DNA from 4 places in the Mesorhizobium robiniae genome. Region 3 is predicted to be linked to each of the others. Evidence: riboswitches for the same ligand, from Rfam matches in the RefSeq annotation. Region 3 holds a riboswitch; each other region holds the start of a gene.
The links. Region 3 has a riboswitch for cobalamin ahead of metE (5-methyltetrahydropteroyltriglutamate--homocysteine S-methyltransferase). Riboswitches for the same ligand answer to the same signal wherever they lie in the genome.

Region 1 (5,294 bases), on a different contig from region 3:
CCCATCGCGCCAATCCGAGCCCGCCCATCGTCCAGAACAGCACCGAGTGCGCGGCGCGCTGGTCCCCGGCAAAGACGAGATAATTGGTCAAGGCGGTGAACATGAACGAGACGGCAAGGCCGGCCAGTATCAGCCGTTCGGGCCCTTGCCCCCTCACCCGGGAAACCAGCAGAAGCACGATGCCAGCGGCCAATATGCCCCCGGTGAAGGCGGCGAGCGGCAACGTCCAGATGCCGAAATGGTCGCCAAAAATGGTGATGACGGAAACCGCGCCGGCCGCGGCACCGGAAGACAGGCCGAACAGGAATGGGTCGGCAAGGTCGTTGCGCGTTACCGTCTGCAGCAACGCGCCGATGACGCCCAGCCCGGCGCCGACACAGATGGCCATGATCGTGCGCGGCAGCCTGAGATCGACGACGATCTTGGCGATCGGACCGGACACGATGTCTCCGTCCAGTCCGGCCGCATGTCCGAGCGCCGCAACCACGTCTGTCAGCGGGATCACCGTCGATCCATAAGCGATGGACATCAGAGCAAGCGCGGCCATCGCTGCTGCTCCTGCTGCCATCGCCAATTCGAACGCCCGGTGGCGCAAGCTCAAAAAGCTTCCGGGTGCATCGCCCTGGCGATCTTGCCGATCGCCTCGATATTGGCCGGCCCAGGCGTCAGTTCGGCATAGCGCAGTGCTACGAAGCGTTCATTCTTGACCGCATCGGTCTCCTTCATCGCCGGATGGGCTTTGAGGAAATCGAGCAGTTTCCTGTAGCCGCCACCCTCCTGGTAGTCGAGCAGGACCAAGAATTGCGGATTACGGGAGGCGACCGTTTCCCAATCCGTGTTGCCCCAGCTCGTCTGCATATCGGCCATGATGTTGTCGCCGCCGGCAGCGGCGATCATGGCGCTGGGAATCGCGAACTTGCCTGACGTAAAGGGTTTGTCTTCGCCAGAGTCGTAAAGAAACACCCGCGTACCCTTGTGGTCGCCGACCTTTGCAGTGATATCGGCGAGTTGCGCTTTCCAGTCCGAAACAAGTTTTTTCGCCTTGGCCTCCTTGTCGAAAATCCTGCCCAGCTTCTCGACGTCGCCATAGAGCAAGTCCATCGAGGCAGCGGGGCGGTTGTTGTCGAGATGGACGCAGCTTTCCGTCAGCACCAGCGTCTTGATACCGTGCGGCGCCAGCGTATCGGGCGTCACCTCGCCGCCCGGCTTCATGCCGTAGTACCAGCCGGCGAAGAAGAAATCGGGCTCGACGGCAACGAGGTTTTCGAGTGTCGGATACTTTGGCGCGAGTTCCGGGATCGAGCCCTGCTCGGCCTTGAATTCCGGACCGACCTTGTACCATCCGGTGATGCCGGTCAGGCCGACGATCGACGGTTGCAGCCCCAGCGCGAAAGCCATCTCGGCCATGTTCAGATCCTGGATGACGGCGCGCTTCGGCGCGGCGTCGAAAGTCAGCGGCGTGCCGCAGCTGTCAACGGTTACCGGGAAAGCAAAGGCGGTTACCGGAAAAGCCAAGGCGGTCTGGGCAAGCAGAAGGGAAGCAAAAGACAGTGCGAGGCGTTTCACGGATGTTGCTCCTTGGTTAAATCGGAATAGGCGCGGTTTGGAACTTCGAAGACCGTGAGTTCGCGGTCTTCGGTGGGATGGCGCAGCCGAAGCACATCGACGCCGAAAATCTCGCGGATCAACTGCTTGGTTAGCGCCTCGCGCGGACCGGCGAGTGCCTGCAGGCGGGCCTCATTCATCACCGCCACTCTGGTGGCGAATGGCGTGACCAGCGACAGATCGTGAAGCACCGCCACGACGGTCATGCCAAACTGCGATACGAGTTCGAGAAGTTCGCTGCGGGCGCGCGGATCGAGGTGATTGGTCGGTTCATCGAGGAACAGGATTTTAGGCTCCTGGGCGATGGCGCGTGCCAGTTGGGCGCGCTGCCGCTCGCCACCGGACAGCGAGCCGATCGTGCGGCCGACCAGCGGCAGCAGGCCGGTTCTACGAAGCGCTTCGACGACGATGTCGCGTTGCTCGCTCCTCCGGCGCAAACCGGCATGCGGGACGCGCCCAAGCTCGACGTAGTCGATCACGGCAAGCCGCGGATCGGGCTGATCGGTCTGGCCGACGACCGCCATGTGCAGCGCCCGCTCGGCGGCCGAGAACGTCTCCAGCCGGCGGCCGGAAAATCTCACCTCTCCCGCGCTTGGCCGCAGCGTACCGCATAGCATGCGCAACAGCGTCGTCTTGCCGGCGCCGTTGGGGCCGATGATGGCGAGGCGGTCGCCCGCCGCCACCGAAAGGCTCACCGCGCTGACCAGGCGCCGACTATCCGCCGTCGCGCTCAGTTCGCGCGCTTCAAGAAGAGGCTGGGAGGCGTCCAACTTACCGTCACTTTCTCAATGGCGACGGAAGGAAGCTGGACCGACCGGCCGACAAGACCGATGTCCACGTCTCCTCCCGGCACACCCCGTCCGGTCAACTCAAGCCGATGGCAGGTCTCCTGGCTCGCGGGTCTTTGCGCCATCCTGCCTTCCCAGCCTTGCCGGCCAGTGGCATTTCGGATCTTGCTAACCGCTTACAGTTGCGGGGGCAGCCACGGCCTCGATCCGAAGATCTCACCGCGTTCCCTTTTCACCCCTCGCCTTTCGACTCGGGGACCATCAGTCGCCCACCCTAATTTCCCGCCAATCACAGCGCAATAAATTTCCGGGGCTCGGAAAGCCACGAGAGCTAGGATCTTGTCAGAGGGAGTCATATGGGCCGCCGTTATGTAATAACGTTACTATCTAGACGTTGCCTGCTCCTGTCAAGCTCTTTCGCCTGACGCCTTCGACTGCCGGCCGCCGTCGCTCGCGATTTGCGCAATGCGCAATTTCGATCAAACTGCGAGCTCCAGGAAACGGCACGATGACCTGCCGACGCGAAGACTTTGCCAATGTGAAGACTGGCCCATGCAAGGAGCCAAATGAATCCGACCGAGAAAGCGCTGTGGTTCGTCGAAAGCCATCTGCCGGAATCCGTCTCGCTCGACGATGTCGCCAAGAGCAGCGGGGTGTCGCGTTTTCACGTGACGCGGGCATTCGGTGCGGCGACCGGCCGTTCGGTGATGGGCTACATGCGTTCTCGCCGGCTGACCGAAGCGGCGCGCAAGCTCGCCGCCGGTGCACCCGACATCCTCTCGCTCGCGCTCGACACCGGCTACGCTTCGCATGAGGCCTTCACCCGTGCCTTCCGCGACCAATTCGGCACCACGCCGGAACTGGTGCGCGCGCAAGGCTCGCTCGACAACCTCGATCTCGTGGAGCCGATCCTGATGAACCAGTCCGTCCTCACCGATCTCGACCCGCCGCGTTTTGAGACCAGCCGGCCGTTTCTCATCGCCGGTCTCGGCGAACGCTATAGCTGCGAAACCAGCGCCGGCATCCCGATGCAGTGGCAGCGGTTTGGCCCCTATATCGGCAACATTCCAGGCGAGATCGGCGACGTCGCCTATGGCGTCTGCGTCAACGGCGACGACACCGGCAATTTCGACTACATCGCCGGCGTCGAGGTGTCCGATTTTTCGGACCTGCCGAGGGAGTTTTCGCGCGTGCGCGTGCCGGCGCAGAAATACGCCGTGTTCGCCCATCGTGACCACATCTCGACCATCCGCCGCACGGTCAACACGATCTGGAACAAATGGCTGCCGGCCTCCGGGCACGAGATTGCCGATGCGCCCGAATTCGAGCGCTACGGCCCCGAATTCGATCCGCGCAGCGGCAATGGCGGGCTGGAAATCTGGATACCGGTCAAAGGGTGAGGCGGGCGGCCGCAGGCCGACGCCGAAGCGTAGGAAGTGCTGCTACAGCTCCAGGTTCCAGTTCTGGCCGACCAGATCCTTGCCGAAGGAATGGTGGCGCTCTTCCTCGGCAAGCTTGAAGCCCGCCGCCTCATAGATGCGGCGCGCCGAGACGAGAATGTCGTTGGTCCACAATGTCAGCGTCTTGTATCCCTTCGCACGGGCAAAGCCGATGCATTCCTTGACCAGTCGCTTGCCGATACCGAGACCGCGCGCCGAGGGCTCGACATAGAGCAGGCGCAGCTTCGCCACCGTGTCCGACTGGCGCACGACAAAGACCGAGCCAACGACTTCCCCCTCCCGCTCGGCGATCCAGCTGCGTTCCCATTTCGGATCGAAGGATTTGACGAAGGCGCCGAGGATTTCGGCGACCAGCGCCTCATAGGTTTCGTCCCAGCCATATTCCTGCGCGTAGAGCAGGCCCTGGCGATGAATGATCCAGCCGATGTCGCCGACCTGCAAAGGCCGCAGCATGTAGGGAATTTTGGGCCCTTCACTCTCGCCCAGCAGGCGCTGCACCGTCTGCATCGCCTTGACCAGCCTGTCCTGCTCCGGATCGGGGAGCCGGTCGAGCAAGGCCGCGACCTGATCGTGCGAACCCTGGTTCAGCGGCGCGAAGGCAGCCCTCCCCGCCGGCGTCAGCGCGATCGACGAGCGCCGCGCATCGGCTTCCGTCGCAGCGCGCTCCACAAGGCCGCGCTCCTGAAACTTTTTCAGCAACCGGCTGAGATAGCCGGCATCGAGACCGAGATCGCGCGCAAGATCGGTGGCGGTCAGGCCGTCGCGATGCGCCAGTTCATAGAGCACACGAGCCTCGGTCAGCGAGAAGGCGCTTTTCAGCCATCCTTCGTCGAGCAAGCCGATCTGGCGGGTGTAGAAGCGGTTGAAGCCCCGCACCGCATCGATCCGCTCCTTGCCGGGTTGATGATGAATCGTCATGGCATTCCTCCTGCTTGCACAAGATCAATCATTTACTTGACAGAGTCAAGTATTTGAAGACTTGCGAACCGCTCTGTCGACGATGTGCCGAGCCGGTTTGCCATGCCTCCACCAGAACCTGTGGCCTTGAATCATCGAAACGTCGGTAGTTCATCGCCGGGTGCCGATCGGCTCACTCGGCGCCTTGACTCTCGCAAGCCATCGGCCTATTTCAGCGCCACGTTAGCACTCGCCATTGGTGAGTGCTAACCAGGTCCGGCGCCGCCGGACGGAGGAACTGTTCTCACCATTCTCATCGAGGAATAAAAAATGGCAAAGTCGAAGTTCCGCCCGCTTCATGACCGCGTGGTCGTACGCCGGGTTGAATCCGAATCCAAGACTGCCGGCGGGATCATCATCCCCGATACGGCTAAGGAAAAGCCGCAGGAAGGCGAGATCATCGCCGTTGGTTCCGGCGCCCGTGACGAAGCCGGCAAGCTCGTTCCGCTGGACGTCAAGGCCGGCGACCGCATCCTGTTCGGCA
Region 2 (5,294 bases), on a different contig from region 3:
CCCCACAGCGGCGGCGTCAGCGCGCCGACATCCATCGCCTGCGTCGTCACATTGAGAATGTGCGACATGATGCGGCCGATCTCGCAATAGAGCACGCGGATCAGTTGGCCGCGCTTCGGCACCTCGATGCCGAGCAACCGCTCGGCGGCAAGCGCGAAGGCATGCTCCTGGTTCATCGGCGCGCAATAGTCGAGCCGATCGAGATAAGGCACGGCCTGCAGATAGGTTTTGGCTTCGATCAGCTTTTCAGTGCCGCGATGCAACAGCCCGATATGCGGATCGACGCGATCGACGACTTCGCCATCGAGCTCCAGCACGAGGCGCAAAACGCCATGCGCCGCAGGATGTTGCGGGCCGAAATTGATGTTGAAGTTGCGGACAGAAGTCTCAGCCACGGCTCACGCGTCTCCAGGCCATTTCTTGAACGCCACAACCCACAAAAGAACGAGATTCAGAAGCGGGACAACCATCAAGATGCTCAATGCGGAGGGCCAACCGGCTCTCGGAAAGATTCGCCAGTACGGCACGATCAAAGACGCAAAAATGATCATGATAATCAGCCAATGAAAAACGGAGAAGCTGCCCATCAACACGCCCTCATTGTTTTGCCTTCTCGTCTCCTGGCAGGACGTAATCCGTCCCTTCCCATGGCGAGAGAAAATCGAAATTGCGGAATTCCTGCTTCAATTCCACCGGCTCGTAGATGACCCGCTTGGCTTCGTCGTCGTAGCGCACCTCGACGAAACCGGTCAGCGGGAAATCCTTGCGCAGCGGATGACCCTCGAAGCCGTAATCGGTCAGAATCCGCCTGAGATCGGGATGGCCCGAGAACAGCACGCCATAGAGATCGTAGGTTTCGCGCTCGAACCAGTCGGCGCCGGGATAAACGCCGGTGATCGACGGCACCACGGTCTCCTCGTCGGCCTGGACCTTGATGCGGATGCGAATATTCTGCTTCGGCGACAGCAGATGATAGACAACGTCAAAGCGCTTGGCCCGCGACGGATAATCGGCGCCACAGACATCGATGATCGAAATGAACTGGCAGTTTTTATCGTCGCGCAGGAAGGTCACCACCTCGATCAGATCGTGCGGCTCGACAGAGATGGTGAGTTCGCCATAGGCAAACACCGCATCGCTTATCCGGCCGCTCAGCTTCTCGCCGAGATAGGTCGAGAGTTCATTCAACGACAGGCTCATCATCCCGCTCACCGCTCGATCGTGCCGGTGCGGCGGATCTTCTTTTGCAACAGAAGGATGCCGTAGAGAAGCGCCTCAGCGCTCGGCGGACAGCCGGGCACGTAGATGTCGACCGGCACGACGCGGTCGCAGCCGCGCACCACCGAATAGGAATAGTGGTAGTAGCCGCCGCCATTGGCGCAGGAGCCCATCGAGATGACGTATCGCGGCTCCGGCATCTGGTCGTAGACCTTGCGCAGCGCCGGCGCCATCTTGTTGGTCAGCGTACCGGCAACGATCATGATGTCGGACTGGCGCGGCGACGCGCGCGGTGCGACGCCGAAGCGCTCGCTGTCATAGCGCGGCATCGAGGTATGGATCATCTCGACCGCGCAGCAGGCGAGGCCAAAGGTCATGAACATCAGCGAGCCGCTGCGGGCCCAGGTGATCAGCGCCTCGGTCGAGGTGACAAGAAAACCCTTGTCGGCCAGCTCGTTGTTGATCTCGAGGAAGAAAGGATCATTCGCCCCCACCGGCTTTCCGGTGCTGGGGTCGAGAATGCCTTTTGGCTTCGGCGCGACGAGCGTGCCGGAATTGTCGCTCAATCCCATTCCAGCGCTCCTTTCTTCCATTCATAGGCAAAGCCGATGGTCAGCACCGCCAGAAACACCATCATCGACCAGAACCCGAGCATGCCGATCTGGCTGAAAGACACCGCCCACGGGAACAGGAAGGCCACTTCCAGATCGAAGATGATGAACAGGATCGACACCAGGTAGAAGCGGATGTCGAACTTCATGCGGGCGTCGTCGAACGAGTTGAAACCGCACTCATAGGCGGAAAGCTTTTCCGGATCTGGGTTGCGGTAGGCCACCAGGAAGGGTGCGGCAAGCAGCGCCAGGCCGACGACCAGCGCCACGCCGATGAACAGGACGATGGGCAGGTACGAACTCAACAATGCGTTCATGCTGCGGCTTTCCGTTAGCGGCCAATCCACTCTGATTACAGCACCGGACCCACTTGCGGAAGCGTGACAGTTTAACCACTGAACCGTTTTAGGGGGCTCTATGCTGCAACGCGGCGAGGGTTAGCGCAGGGCTTTCGGCGAAGCAAGTCAAACCTTGTTCAAAACACGGTGCTGGACGGCATATCCGGATAAACTGGTCCGATCCGCTCCTGTTTGATTTCCTTCACTTTTTACTCCACTTTTCTCTCCTGACATATATCCCGCCAAAACCCTGCTAGCATAGCGCGGAATCATTGGTCGCTTCTCGTTCGAAACACCCTCAGGGCCTCGCCTGCATGAAGGAAAAAATCTCACTCGCCGCAGCCCGGCGCATCGCGCTCGCCGCCCAGGGTTTCACCGACCCTCGGCCTAACGGCACGCCGGATCGCCGCCATCTGACCCGGGTGCTTGCCCGCACCGGCCTGTTGCAGATCGATTCCGTCAGCGCGGTGGTGCGCGCTCACTACATGCCGCTCTATTCACGCCTCGGCCCCTACCCGCTGGCACTGCTCGACAATGCCGCCGTGACACGCAAGCGCCTGGTTTTCGAATATTGGGCGCACGAAGCCTCCTTTCTGCCGGTCGAAACCTATCCGCTGATGCGCTGGCGCATGCAGCGGGCCGAGCGCGGCGAGGAAATGTATAACGGGCTGGCGAAGTGGGGCCACGAGCGTGCCGCCTACATTGAAGAGATTTATCGCGAGGTCGTCGGGCGCGGCCCGATCGCTGCTTCCGCCCTCGAAGGCCAAAAGGGAAACGGCGGCTGGTGGGGTTGGAGCGATGCCAAGCACGCTTTCGAATGGCTTTTCTGGGCCGGCCGCATCACCACGGCATCGCGTCGTGGCTTCGAGCGGCTTTACGATCTGCCCGAACGGGCGCTACCGCCGGCGGTGCTCGACCTGCCGGTGCCCTCCCCTGAGGATGCGCATCGCGAATTGTTGCGCATCTCCGCCCGTGCCCATGGCATCGCGACATCAGGCGACCTGCGCGACTATTTCCGCCTGTCGCCGGCCGACATGAAGGGCCGGCTGGAGGAACTGGTCGAGTTGGGCGAATTGCTGCCGGTGCGCGTCGAAGGCTGGAGCAAGCCGGCTTACCTTCACAAGGACGCCCGTTTTCCGCGCAAGATCCAGGCGCGCGCGTTGCTCGCTCCGTTTGATCCCGTTGTCTTCGAGCGCTCCCGAACGGAAAGGCTGTTCGACTTCCGCTATCGCATCGAGATCTACACCCCGGCCGAAAAGCGCCAATACGGCTATTATGTGCTGCCGTTCCTGCTCGGCGAGAGGATCGTGGCGCGCGTCGACCTCAAGGCCGACCGCCCCGCCGGCGTGCTGCGCGTCCATGCGGCCTATGCCGAACCCGGCGCACCGGCCGAAACAGCGGCCGCGCTGGTCGAGGAATTGAAGCAGATGCAGGGCTGGCTCGGCCTGGAACAGATTGAAGTCACGCCCGCAGGCGATCTAGGTCCGGCGTTGGCCGACATCATCGCGTCGTAGACACGCGTTGACACGCCTGCATACACAAGCCTAAATCCGGTTCAGACGGTCTCCTCTCGGCAAAGGGAGGAGCCAAGAGGGAATGCGGTGCGAAATCTCGATTTCAAATCCGCGGCTGTCCCCGCAACTGTAAGCGACGAGCCAAGGCCGAAAACCACTGGGACGGTCCCGGGAAGGTGGCACCAAGGCGATGACCCGCGAGCCAGGAGACCTGCCGTCTAGGACTTAAAGAATCCGATCGCCTGGCGGGTTTTCCGGGCAAGGAGCCTGATTTGGAACGCGACAGCAGTTTTCCAGCTGAGACAGCGGACGTATCGTCCGGCGATTGTGATACCTTGGCCGGCGTCACCGTGATCGTCTGCGCCTCCTGCCGCGACGAGACCGGCTCCGACGGCCATCCCCGCGCCGGCGAACTGCTTGCCGAGGACACGCGCCGCGCCGCATCAGGCGAAAATATTCGTATCCGCACCGTCGAGTGCCTCGGCAACTGCAAGCGCCGCCTCAGCGCCGCGATCCTGCGCGACGGCTGCTGGAGCTATGTCTTCGGCGACCTGACCGCGACCAGCGGCGCCGATCTCGTCGCCGGCGCAAAGCTCTTCGCCACCTCGACCGATGGCCTCATTCCATGGCGCGGCCGCCCCGATTGCCTGAAGCGCGGCCTCGTCGCCCGCATTCCTCCCCTCGACCTTTTGAAGGACCAGACATGACCACTTCCGTCTCCCGCGTGCCCTGCACCGTCGTCACCGGCTTCCTCGGCGCCGGCAAGACGACGCTGATCCGCCATCTGCTCGAAAACGCCGGGGGTAAGCGGCTGGCTATCATCGTCAACGAGTTCGGCGATATCGGCATCGACGGCGAGATCCTGAAAGGCTGCGGCATCGACACCTGCCCCGAGGAAAACATCGTCGAACTGGCCAATGGCTGCATCTGCTGCACCGTCGCAGACGACTTTGTCCCGGCGCTCGACCAGATCCTGTCGCTGACGCCGAAGGTCGACCACATCCTGATCGAAACCTCCGGCCTCGCTCTGCCCAAGCCGCTGGTCCAAGCCTTCCAGTGGCCGACGGTGAAAAGCCGGGTGACGGTCGACGGCGTTATTGCCGTGGTCGACGGACCGGCGCTGGCCGAAGGCCGCGTTGCCAACGACATGGACGCCCTGCAGGCGCAGCGCGCGCAGGACGAGACGCTCGACCACGACGATCCGGTCGAGGAAGTGTTCGAGGATCAGCTCGCCTGCGCCGACCTGATCATATTGTCGAAGAGCGACCTGATGGACGCCGCCGGCTCGGCCCGTGCCAAGGCCATCATCGGCGAGCACGCCGCGCGCGCCGTCAAGATCGTGCCGGCCTCGCAGGGTAAGGTCGATCCATCTGTGCTGCTCGGCCTCGGCCTCGCCGTCGAGGACGACATCGAGAACCGCAAGACCCATCACGACGACGAGCTCGACCACGAGCACGACGACTTCGATTCCTTCGTCATCGATATTCCGTCGATCGCCAATCCCGATGAGCTGGCTTTGCGCGTCGCCACGGCGGCGGAGGAAGAAAATGTGCTGCGCGTCAAGGGTTTCGTCGAGGTCGGCGGCAAGCCGATGCGGCTGTTGCTGCAGGCTG
Region 3 (5,294 bases):
GTGAAATCGAAACGCGGCGGAGCATCTGGAAGGAAGCTTTCGAGATCAACGGAGATCCTCTCGCTCGATCCTGAGGGACCCACCTCGACTATCATAGATCGTGTCGGATCGGCCGCCGTGAGCGACCATGATCTAAACGCCAAAGGGTTCTTGAGCGCAGCCATCATCGCGACCAGTTCTGGGTCGTCGTCCGGGACTCGCCTGCGGAACGGGAACCGAGGATCTGATGCATCGATCCTGTACGGCGGCTCCCTGTAATCGGGCAGGTGGCGGTGGTCCTCCTCCCAGCTAAGCGCCGAGTAGACCAGCTGACGCAGCTGAATCTCCGATGCAGCCACGACGCCGAGCAGACGAAGGGCCGTGGCCGCTTCCGCGAAGCCCTTAAGCGTTGCGCTGTCCAGCACTGAGCCGAAGCCCGACATCAAGGCTGGGGCATCGCGAAGATGCTTCGCCCCAAGGATGGTGTCCATGGCCGCGCACAACCATTGCGCCCCCAGGGCTCCCACAAAGTCCTTCGGCTGCGCTCTCATGCCGAGAATTCCTCGATGACGGAGGCAACCGTCATGAACTCCAAGTCTTCTGCACCTACGTACGATGCTCGGAGATCGTCGATGTAGCGGGGGTTCAGCCGCACCTTGTAGTCTGGGACGACGATGATCTTCCGACCGAAGATACTGAGACGCCCAACACCTCTGGACAATCGAGCGCCGAGGACGAGCGGGCTCGCGTAGCTTTTCACGTCCAGACCAACCTCCAGCCCGTCGAGCCCGACGTCCGCAGCATCGGACATGGGGTAGAGGGAAACGGATCGGCCTTGGCCAGCGAGGTGGTCATGCAACGCCACCTCGTCGAGCCCGGGTCCCACCCAGAAGGCCAGAACGGCACCCGTGGCGAGTCGAAACAACGAAGGATCAGCGATGCCGTCGCCCACGATCGTTTCCCCACGGATGGCGCACCGACGCACTCTGCATCGTCCATTGGGGAACGCGGGATCACTGGTCGGCCAGAGCAGAGACCCGCAACGTCCGCACAGCCGGGCGGAGCCATTTGCCATCGCAGTCTGAGGAATTGGCCGGTAAAGGGCAGCGATCGCGCGCGCGCCGTGCAGGTGATCGTTCGTGATAAACCTGTGCAGGGCGTCCAGACTGCAAACCGGCCGCCGCACCACGAATTCCCGGATGGTGGTGTAAGCTCGATCCCGCTGAGCAGCCGGATAGCTCTGGACCGCGACCCTCAACTGCTCATGATGGATGTCTTCGATGGCATCGAACTCGCTTCCGCCCAGCCGCGCCAGTTCCCTGCAGTCGGCGGTCGGAACGCCCGAGGCGTCGTCCACCAACTCCACGTCGCTGTACTTGAAGTCTCCGGCGAAGCTGGGGATGCCCCAAAACCCCATCGCCCGCGACGCTGCCCCCATCACCAGGTGGATGCTCGACCCCAAGTCATCGACTCCTTCGGTCAGGCAATGCCGCGACAGACGGGCCAGCGCCCTTCGAGCGATCGGTGGCATCGAAGCCCCTTGTTGAACGATCTCGCCTTCCTGGGCGATACGGTCGTAGATCTCGCAGAGCCCACGCGCCAACAAGACCGCCGTGACTACAGGTTCGGAGTCCTCGATCAACGCGACGACCCCAAGGTCGATCCGCATAGGCACTCTGCAAGTAGCAACGACTTCTCCTCCTTTTGTCAGGCTACCGCGTCATTATTCGCCTGAGCCACAAGTCTTTCGAACTTTGACCGGATACTCACAGGAAACAAGGGGCCGTTCTTGATGGTCAATGCAGTTTTTCGGTCTACCCTAACTACAAGCCCGGAGCACACACATCCAGGCAGACGAACAGCGTGTGGGTTGATGCTGCTCGCGGGTAAGATGGCAGGGCGGACGTGGGCCGCCCTGCGCTAATGGCGAGAGGTAAAAGATGTCGATGTGGATCTCCACGAGACGCAGAATGTTTGCTGAGGGTAGGACCTTAGGACCATGCAAGCGCCTGACTATTGGCCAAGGTGCCAGGCCATGTCGGCTTTTGTCAGCGCGCTATTCTAGATACTTGCGCATGTCCGCTTTGGGAGCGGGTCGCCGGGCGCTGATTTCGCGGTCGGCCCATGCACTCCCTAGCCCGCCCTGCCTAGCCCAATATGAGCAACCCGTTACCGTCCACAATGAGACAATGCTTGCGCGTTACACGGGGCCAAGCCGCGCTAACTTGCTCGCTTTTACGTTTCGCGCGACTTTCTCGGCGCAGTGATACGCCCTTTGGCGCCGCAGTGATTGCGCGCCATTTGAACAAAAAACCGCCCCGGTTAGACCGAGGCGGTAATTGATTTATGATAGAATTGGTTGCGGGGACAGGATTTGAACCTGTGAACTTCAGCTTATGAGCCGGGAACGCCGTTCACCCTTCGAACAACACGACTGTCGTTTGGCTGGCAAGCCATCGGTCACCTACAGCGGTGGGGTAATATCCTCATGTAGCCAATGTGCCGACAATGCAACAGGATGCCGAACCTGATAAGGCATTTTCGCATAGAAACGCGCTGCTGCTCGCATCGCACGCGACCCTAAGGGGAACAACGCCGAACGGATTTCACATAACGACATAAACATTTATTTATATGGTGTTTGACAAAGGCGCGTGCTGCTGCGATTGTCTGAATGTCGTGGTTCTCCGTACGGCACTGCCGCAGCGGAGCTAAGAGGGAAGCCGGTGCGATGCCGGCGCTGCCCCCGCAACTGTTAGCGGCGAGCCAATCCCACTCATGTCACTGAGGCGAACAGCCTCGGGAAGACGGGTAGAGGCTATGACCCGCGAGCCAGGAGACCTGCCACGGCGAACAATGTCCACGGGCGGGGTGTCTCGGTGGTCGCGGCAGCCCGACGTTCCTGTCGGCCTACCAGCGCCTTCCTGGTCCCCACGCCCCAACCATCGGGGTATGGCATGACTGTCTCTCAGCAAGTTCCTGTAGCAACGCTCGGCGTGCCGCGTATCGGTCGCCGGCGCGAACTGAAGTTCGCGCTTGAAAGTTACTGGGCCGGAAAATCTTGTGCTGCCGACCTTCTTACAACGGCGAAGGCGCTCCGCATCGCCAGCTGGGAAGAGCAGCACGATCGCGGCGTGTCGAAAATCCCGTCGAACGACTTCTCGCTCTACGACCATGTGCTCGACACCGCAGCCATGGTCGGCGCCGTGCCATCCCGTTACGCCTGGAATAGCGGCGAGGTCCCACTCGACATCTACTTCGCCATGGCGCGCGGCAACCAAGGTCGAACGGAGGATTGTGGACACGCTGGTCACGAGCATGCGGCTCATGAACCTAGCCTAACCGCGATGGAAATGACCAAATGGTTTGACACCAACTATCACTACATTGTGCCCGAACTCGACGATGATCAGACGTTCGCCCTCTCGTCCACGAAACCGGTTGATTATTTCCTCGAGGCTAAAGCCCTCGGCATTTACACACGCCCAGTCATCCTTGGACCGGTAACCTTCCTCAAGCTGGCGAAGTCACCTGCCGAAGGTTTCAATCCCATCGCGCTCCTACCACGGCTTCTGCCTGTCTACGAGCAACTCCTGCGGAGGCTAAGTCTGTCAGGAGCCGACTGGGTGCAGATTGATGAGCCAGCGCTTGTGCTCGATCTGAACCCGAACGAACGAGCTGCGTTCCAATTCGCCTACGGCCAACTGTCGAAAGCCGTGCCCGAGTTGAAGATCATGTTGGCGACCTATTTCGGGTCGCTGGGAGACAATCTCGAGACCGCAATTTCCCTACCGGTGGCGGGCCTGCATCTCGATCTCGTGCGCGCTCCCGAGCAGTTGGAAACGGTTGGTCGTCTCGCACCGAAGGATCTGGTGCTCTCACTTGGATTGATCGACGGTCGCAACGTCTGGCGTGCGAACCTGCCTGCCATTCTCGACCGCATCAAGCCGATCGTCGCCGGCTGGCCGTTGGACCGCGTCGAGATCGCGCCTTCCTGCTCGATGCTGCATGTGCCGATCGACCTGCGTATGGAGACGGCACTCGACGCGGACATCAGGTCGTGGCTCGCCTTCGCGGCCGAGAAGACCGACGAACTGGTTGTGCTGGCCCAGGCCTTGTCCAAAGGCAGGGATGCGGTGGCAGACGCGTTGAATGCTTCGACCGAGGCGGCCGCCGCGCGCGCAACGTCCATAAAGGTCCACGATCCGCTCGTCGAGGGGCGGATCGCCAGCATCAGCGGCGGCATGAAGCATCGAAAGAGCGCATTTTCCGAACGGTCCAGAGTCCAGGCCGGCACGCTAAGCTTGCCGCCGTTCCCAACGACGACCATAGGGTCCTTTCCGCAGACGCCGGAGGTGCGCAAGACGCGCTCCGCTCATGCGAAAGGCAGGCTCAGCTATGTCGAGTACGAGACCTTCCTGAAGAAGGAGACCAAGGCTGCTATTCGCTGGCAGGAGGAGATCGGCCTGGACGTGCTGGTGCACGGGGAGTTCGAACGAAACGACATGGTACAGCATTTTGGCGAGCAGCTGTCCGGCTTCGCCTTCACCCAGCATGCCTGGGTGCAGAGCTATGGCTCCCGCTACGTTCGCCCGCCCATCATCTTCGGCGACGTGTCACGGCCCAATCCGATGACGGTGCGCTGGTGGCAATTCGCCCAGTCGCTTACCGAAAAGCCGGTGAAGGGAATGCTGACAGGTCCAGTGACCATTCTCAACTGGTCTTTCGTTCGCGACGATGTACCCCGCTTCGAGGCCTGCCGCCAGATCGCGCTTGCCATCCGCGATGAAGTAAGGGACCTCGAAAGATCCGGCGCAAGGATGATCCAGATCGACGAGGCCGCGTTTCGCGAAGGCTTGCCACTGCGCAAGTCCGACTGGAAAGTCTATCTCGACTGGGCGGTCGAATGCTTCCGGCTCGCTTCAACGGGTGTAAAGGACGCGACCCAAATCCATACTCACATGTGCTATTCGGAGTTCAACGAGATCATCGACGCGATCGCTGAAATGGATGCGGATGTAATTTCGATCGAGACGTCGCGCTCGAAAATGGAACTTCTGGACGCCTTCACGAACTCGAAATATCCGAACGAAATCGGTCCCGGAGTCTATGACATTCACTCACCACGCGTCCCGGAAGTCGCCGAGATTTCGGCCCTCCTTATGCTTGCCCGGGAGCGATTGTCCGACGCCCAACTGTGGGTAAACCCGGACTGCGGCCTCAAGACACGCAAATGGGAGGAGGTCCGCCCTGCCCTCACGAACATGGTCGTTGCAGCACGCGCGCTCCGGGAGAAAGTGAGGCCGGAGCCTTTC
Region 4 (5,294 bases), on a different contig from region 3:
TCGTTCACGCTCAAGCACGGGCCGCGGCCGATCAAGAAGTGGAATTGGGCCGAATTCAATGCCTTGCCCATGAGCAAGATGACCCGCGACATCCATTGCGTCACCGCTTGGACCAAGTTCGACACGGCCTGGCAGGGTGTGCTGGTCGACGATATTCTGGCGGATGCCGGCATCGAGCCGCCGACCGGCTTCACGCTGGCGCTGTCGTTCGACGGCTACACCACCAACGTGCCGACGAAGGACCTCACCAGCGGCAAGGCGATGGTGGCGCTGCTTTATGAAGGTAAGCCGATCACGCCGGACCATGGCGGCCCGGCGCGGCTGCTGGTTCCGCATCTCTATTTCTGGAAATCGGCCAAATGGCTGAACGGGCTGCAGTTCACCGAGCGCGACGAGCCTGGCTTCTGGGAGTTGCGCGGCTATCACATCTATGGCGACCCGTGGCGCGAGCAGCGCTATACGAGCGATCCATGAGCGACGGGCCGGCAGCGCAGTCGCCCTGGCAGACGGTCACCATCACCAGCATCGAAAAGCGCACGCCGCGCGTCACCAGCTTTTTCCTCCAGCCGTCGCGGCCTTTCGCCTATCGTGCCGGGCAGCATGTCGATGTCAGGCTGACGGCGCCGGACGGCTACCAGGCGCGCCGCTCCTACTCCATAGCCTCGGCGCCGGAAGCCGGCGAGACGATCGAGCTGGCGATCGAAAAGCTCGATGACGGCGAGGTCTCGCCCTTCTTCCACGAGGTCGCTGCGGTCGGCGACGAGGTCGAGTTGCGCGGACCGCTCGGCGGCCACTTCGTCTGGTCCGACAGCGACGGCGGCCCGCTTCTGCTGGTCGGCGGCGGGTCGGGCGTGGTGCCGCTGATGGCGATGATCCGTCATCGTGCCGCGCGGAAATCGACGGTGCCCGCGGCGTTGCTGTTTTCCGCGCGGGTCTGGGACGAGGTGATCTTTCGCGACGAGCTGATCGATTTCCACGCTAGCCGGGACGGCTTCGATCTGGTGCTGACGCTGACGCGCGAGGCCGCCCGCCGCCCGGCGGACTATTCGCGGCGGGTCGATGTTGCGATGATAGAGCAATCGATGATGCGGCTTCCGGCACCGCCAAGTTTCGCCTTTGTCTGCGGCTCGAATGCCTTCGTGTCGGCCGCCGCCCAGGCGCTGATCGATGCCGGCGTTCCGGCAGGCCTCATCCGCACCGAGCGCTACGGGGTCTGATGCATGTCGCGCAAAAATGTGCCGCGGTTTTGCGATAACGATATGCGTCGCATGATGCCGGTCAGACGCGACGCGCTCTGGGCGCCTGCCTTTCAGGCCTCGATTTCCAACGCCGACAGCGGCTTCGAACAGCAGGCAAGAATGAAGCCGTCGTCGATCTCGTGATCGAGGATGCCGCCATTGTGGCTCATCTCGACTGTGCCTGAGACCTTTTTCACCTTGCAGGTTCCACACAGGCCGAACTCGCAGGCCGCCGGAATGCGCACGCCCGAAGCGCGCGCCGTCTGCAGCACGGTCTGGCCGGCAACGCAGTCGGCATCGATATCCGAAAGCGAAAAGCGGATCGGTGTTGCGGCCTCGGTAGGGGCTTCGATCCCACCCTCTGCCGGCCCACCCTTTGCCGGCGAGCCGAACGGGGCCGGTATTTCCTCCACCACTGGAGCCGCAAAGCTTTCCTGATGATAGTTGGTCATGTCGAAGCCGGCGGCCTCCAGCATCTGCCGCACGGCGCGCATGAACGGGTCGGGGCCGCAGCAGAAGATTTCCCGCTCGCGAAAATCCGGTGCCAGCAGCGGCAGCCGTATCGCGTCGATCCGGCCCATATGGCCGAACCAGCCCTCGCGGCTGGAGCGCTCCTCGATCATGAAGCCGAGCGTCAGGCCCGGCATGCGGCTGCCGAGCAGCTCGAGTTCCTTGCGGAAGATGATCTCCTCGGGCTTTCGCGCGCAGTTGACGAAGCCGACATCGGTCCAGGGCGCGCAGTCGTTTAGCCAGCGCAGCATCGACATCATCGGCGTCACGCCGGAGCCGGCCGAAATGAACAGATATTTGGCCGCGGGATGGCTGTGCAGCGAAAAGTCGCCCGCCGGCCCATAGGCCTTCACGTGAACGCCGGGCTTGAGATTGTCGAACATCCAGCGCGTGCCGACGCTGCCGGCCTGCGCCTTCACCGTCACCGCGATCGAGAATGGCCGCGACGGCGAGGACGACAGCGTATAGGTTCGCATTAGCGGTCCGTCGGCGGTCGGCAGCTCCAGCGTCACGAACTGCCCCGGTCTGTAGCGGAACCAGGTCTGGTTGTCGGAGCGGAAGGTGAAGGTCTTCACGTCAGGCGCCTCGTCGCTGACGCCGATCACTTCCAGAACCTGGAGCCTGTCGTTCCAGGGCGCCATATCGTCGAGATGGCGGTAGAGCCCGAGATCCGTCATTGCGTTCATCTCTTCACGTTTCTCTTCAGGCGACGCTGCGCAGCGCCGGCCGGCCGTCCTCGGCAAGGCGCGGTCCGATAAACGAGGCGTACCATTCGACGAACTGGATGACGCCGCCCTCATGCAGTTCCGAATAAGGGCCGGGCTCGTAAGCCGGCGACAGGATGCCGAAGGCGTTTTCCTCGACGATGCGGCGGTCCTGGTCGTTGGTCTCGGTCCATACATGGGTGAGTTCGGCAAGGTCGTAATCGACGCCTTCGACCGCGTTCCTATGGACCAGCCATTTGGTCGTCACGGCGGTTTCCGTGGCGCTGATCGGCAGCACGCGGAAGGTGACCGCATGATCGCCGAGGATGTGGTTCCAGGTCGTCGGATAGTGATAGAGCAGCAGCGAGCCGATACGGTCCGTGGAAACGCTGTCGGAAAGGTTCTTCTTCACGGCGCGTCTTCCCGTCATCGTATAGCTGACGGCGTCGCGCAGCAGCGGCGCGCGGGTGGCGCGGTACTGTCCGGCCGGATCGATGCGGAACTTGCTCGGCAGGCCCGCTGCCTCGCATATCGCCCAGTGCGCCAGCATCTCCGGATCGCTGTCGGCGCCCTGCACGCCGGTCACGGTCGGCGCTTCCGGGAATGTCTTGCACAGTTCCGGATGATTGCCGGCGCAATGATAGCACTCGCGGTTGTTTTCCCAGACGAGCTTCCAGTTGCCCTTCTCGACGATGGTCGATTCGAAGGCGACCTTTGCCTCGCGCAGCCGGTGCGGCAATAGGTAAGGTTCGATCATGGCGCGCATCGGCGCGAAATCGGCGGGCTCCTTGGCCAGGCAGATGAAGATGTAGCCGCCGACGCTCTCGCAAGCGACCGGCTTCAGGCCGAACTGGCTTTTGTCGAAACTGTCCGCCATCTGGCGGGCGAACAGAAGCCGGCCGTCCAGCTCGTAGGTCCATTGGTGATAAGGGCAGACGAGCTTCGCCGCCGTGCCCTTGTCGGCATTGCAGACGCGGCTGCCGCGATGCCGGCAGGAGTTGTGGAAGGCATTGATCTTGCCTTGCTGGTCGCGGACCAGCACAACCGGATAATCGCCGATCTGGGCGGTGATATAGCTGCCCGGCTTCGGCAATTCGCAATCATGGCCGATGAACAGCCAGTCGCGATACCAGATCAGCTCCATGTCGAGCTTGAAGAAATCAGGATCGGTGTAGAAGGGCTGTTCGAGCGAAAAGCCTTGCCTGCGGCCGTGCAAGAGCCTCAGCATGTCGTTGCGCGCATCCATGTCCTGTCCTCGCTTTCGTCGCATCGGCCCGAAAATCGGAATCGATTTTCGGAAAGCACTATGCGCAGATTCAAAGTCTTGGAGCGTACTTTGTGCGTCCAAGTGGACGCACGTCGCTCCAAGGACTGAACTGGTGGTGATGGAGGAAGGATCGGCCGCAGGCGAGTGAAGAACCGGCATGCATCATCCACCTCTTGACCGCCCACCGCGATCAGTCGAGTTCAACACCTCGGGCTGGTTTCCGGGCTCTGGAGTGTCCTTGCGGGCGGTCGCGACACCTTCCCAGGCTTGTGGCCCAGTGGTCTCCCGTTGCGACTTGAACTCCACCACCGTTGCGGGGGCAGCGCCGGGTTCTGACCGGCTTCCCAATTCTCCGCTTCGTCGTCACCAAGCGGCACCTGAGATGGCGTGATCTAATCATGACGGCCGGCCGACTGTCGGCATGAAAGCGACATCGTATCCATGCGGCGCGACACAGCCGGCCAAACCTGCAGGTTGGCAATAGCAGGGCTGGGACCCCATTTTTCGGCGGCCATTGCTGGCGGTCGTGGCATCGAATCCGACCCGCGGCGGAGGCAAAGAAGGTTAACAGTTTCCAAAAGTGACTATTAGCCACTATTAAAATCGAACCGAACGGTTCGTTTCTGTTGACAATGCGTGCATGACGCTGTGAACGCAGGTCCGCCAATCCGTCAAATGGGCTAATAGTGAATTTGGCTTAAGTGTTTGAAAACAAAAACTAAAGCGATGCAGATAGAAGCACCTGGTACAATTTCAAGGTGTAGATTCTTGGTCCACACGGAACAACTTCGTGATTGGAATCTGCCGGATGGCCTTCCCAGATAGGGGTCGTCCGAACGACGCGAATTCCTTCCAAGACACGCCGCTAGACGGACCGAAAACTAAGATACTGGAGTACCAAAAATGAAAAAGATTGCTCTTACTGCCGTCGCCGTTTTGGCCATCACCGGCAGCGCCTTTGCCGGGAGCGACCATTATGGGTCCAACGGCGCCAACCAGCCGACTGCTGCGGTCGACAGCTCTTACACGGCTTCCATTCAGAAGCCGGCTCACGCTGAAAAGCCCGTTGTCCAGGGCGCCGACCGTAACCTTTTCGGCAATTAACAGCTGATCCCACCATTAACAGCTGATCCCAGACAGCGGCGGCCAAGTCCGCCGCGAGGGATCTGACAAATCTGGAGTACTAGAAATGAAAAAGATCATTCTTGCCACCGCCGCCATTTTGGCCATCTCCGGCAGCGCTTTTGCCGGTAGCGACAACTTTGGATCTAACGGCGCCAACCAGCCGGCGGTTGCGGTCGACAGCTCGTATACGGCTTCGGTTCAGAATTCTGCTTCGGCGCAGAATCCGGTTCCGGCTGACGAGAAGCCCGTCCACGGCAGCGACCGTAACCTCTTCGGCCGCTAACAGCGACTTGAAAGCGCAAGAGCGGCGGGCTTTGCCCGCCGCTCTTGTTTTTTGGCTTCGCCAAACTGCTTATATCGGCAGTCTTGCTGCCGTTCTCAGGCCGCCTTTGCTTCCGCTTCGTGAAGCGTGAAGGACCGCCCGTCCGTATCGAAGATGTGGAGGTCGCC

Region 1: it holds a riboswitch for cobalamin, as region 3 does, so the genes downstream of both, ABID19_RS26765 (ABC transporter ATP-binding protein) here and metE (5-methyltetrahydropteroyltriglutamate--homocysteine S-methyltransferase) in region 3, are expected to answer to the same signal.
Region 2: it holds a riboswitch for cobalamin, as region 3 does, so the genes downstream of both, ABID19_RS12315 (DUF1636 family protein) here and metE (5-methyltetrahydropteroyltriglutamate--homocysteine S-methyltransferase) in region 3, are expected to answer to the same signal.
Region 4: it holds a riboswitch for cobalamin, as region 3 does, so the genes downstream of both, ABID19_RS08405 (aromatic ring-hydroxylating oxygenase subunit alpha) here and metE (5-methyltetrahydropteroyltriglutamate--homocysteine S-methyltransferase) in region 3, are expected to answer to the same signal.

What each region holds. Positions count from the first base shown of each region.
Region 1 is NZ_JBEPMC010000011.1:176,241-181,534, forward strand. Features, by position in the region: gene ABID19_RS26755 (FecCD family ABC transporter permease) at 1-547, opposite strand, end outside; gene ABID19_RS26760 (ABC transporter substrate-binding protein) at 598-1,566, opposite strand; gene ABID19_RS26765 (ABC transporter ATP-binding protein) at 1,563-2,375, opposite strand; cobalamin riboswitch at 2,468-2,671, opposite strand; gene ABID19_RS26770 (AraC family transcriptional regulator) at 2,960-3,793, shown strand; gene ABID19_RS26775 (bifunctional helix-turn-helix transcriptional regulator/GNAT family N-acetyltransferase) at 3,836-4,771, opposite strand; gene groES (co-chaperone GroES) at 5,081-5,294, shown strand, end outside.
Region 2 is NZ_JBEPMC010000004.1:88,467-93,760, reverse strand. Features, by position in the region: gene ABID19_RS12340 (NADH-quinone oxidoreductase subunit D) at 1-395, opposite strand, end outside; gene ABID19_RS12335 (NADH-quinone oxidoreductase subunit C) at 598-1,200, opposite strand; gene ABID19_RS12330 (NuoB/complex I 20 kDa subunit family protein) at 1,209-1,790, opposite strand; gene ABID19_RS12325 (NADH-quinone oxidoreductase subunit A) at 1,781-2,146, opposite strand; gene ABID19_RS12320 (winged helix-turn-helix domain-containing protein) at 2,482-3,681, shown strand; cobalamin riboswitch at 3,711-3,914, shown strand; gene ABID19_RS12315 (DUF1636 family protein) at 3,954-4,388, shown strand; gene cobW (cobalamin biosynthesis protein CobW) at 4,385-5,294, shown strand, end outside.
Region 3 is NZ_JBEPMC010000018.1:69,556-74,849, reverse strand. Features, by position in the region: gene ABID19_RS32175 (hypothetical protein) at 1-530, opposite strand, end outside; gene ABID19_RS32170 (restriction endonuclease-related protein) at 527-1,648, opposite strand; cobalamin riboswitch at 2,643-2,842, shown strand; gene metE (5-methyltetrahydropteroyltriglutamate--homocysteine S-methyltransferase) at 2,937-5,294, shown strand, end outside.
Region 4 is NZ_JBEPMC010000003.1:61,984-67,277, reverse strand. Features, by position in the region: gene ABID19_RS08420 (molybdopterin-dependent oxidoreductase) at 1-474, shown strand, start outside; gene ABID19_RS08415 (FAD-binding oxidoreductase) at 471-1,217, shown strand; gene ABID19_RS08410 (FAD-binding oxidoreductase) at 1,310-2,425, opposite strand; gene ABID19_RS08405 (aromatic ring-hydroxylating oxygenase subunit alpha) at 2,451-3,698, opposite strand; cobalamin riboswitch at 3,914-4,115, opposite strand; gene ABID19_RS08400 (DUF680 domain-containing protein) at 4,623-4,823, shown strand; gene ABID19_RS08395 (DUF680 domain-containing protein) at 4,909-5,127, shown strand; gene ABID19_RS08390 (ABC transporter ATP-binding protein) at 5,223-5,294, opposite strand, start outside.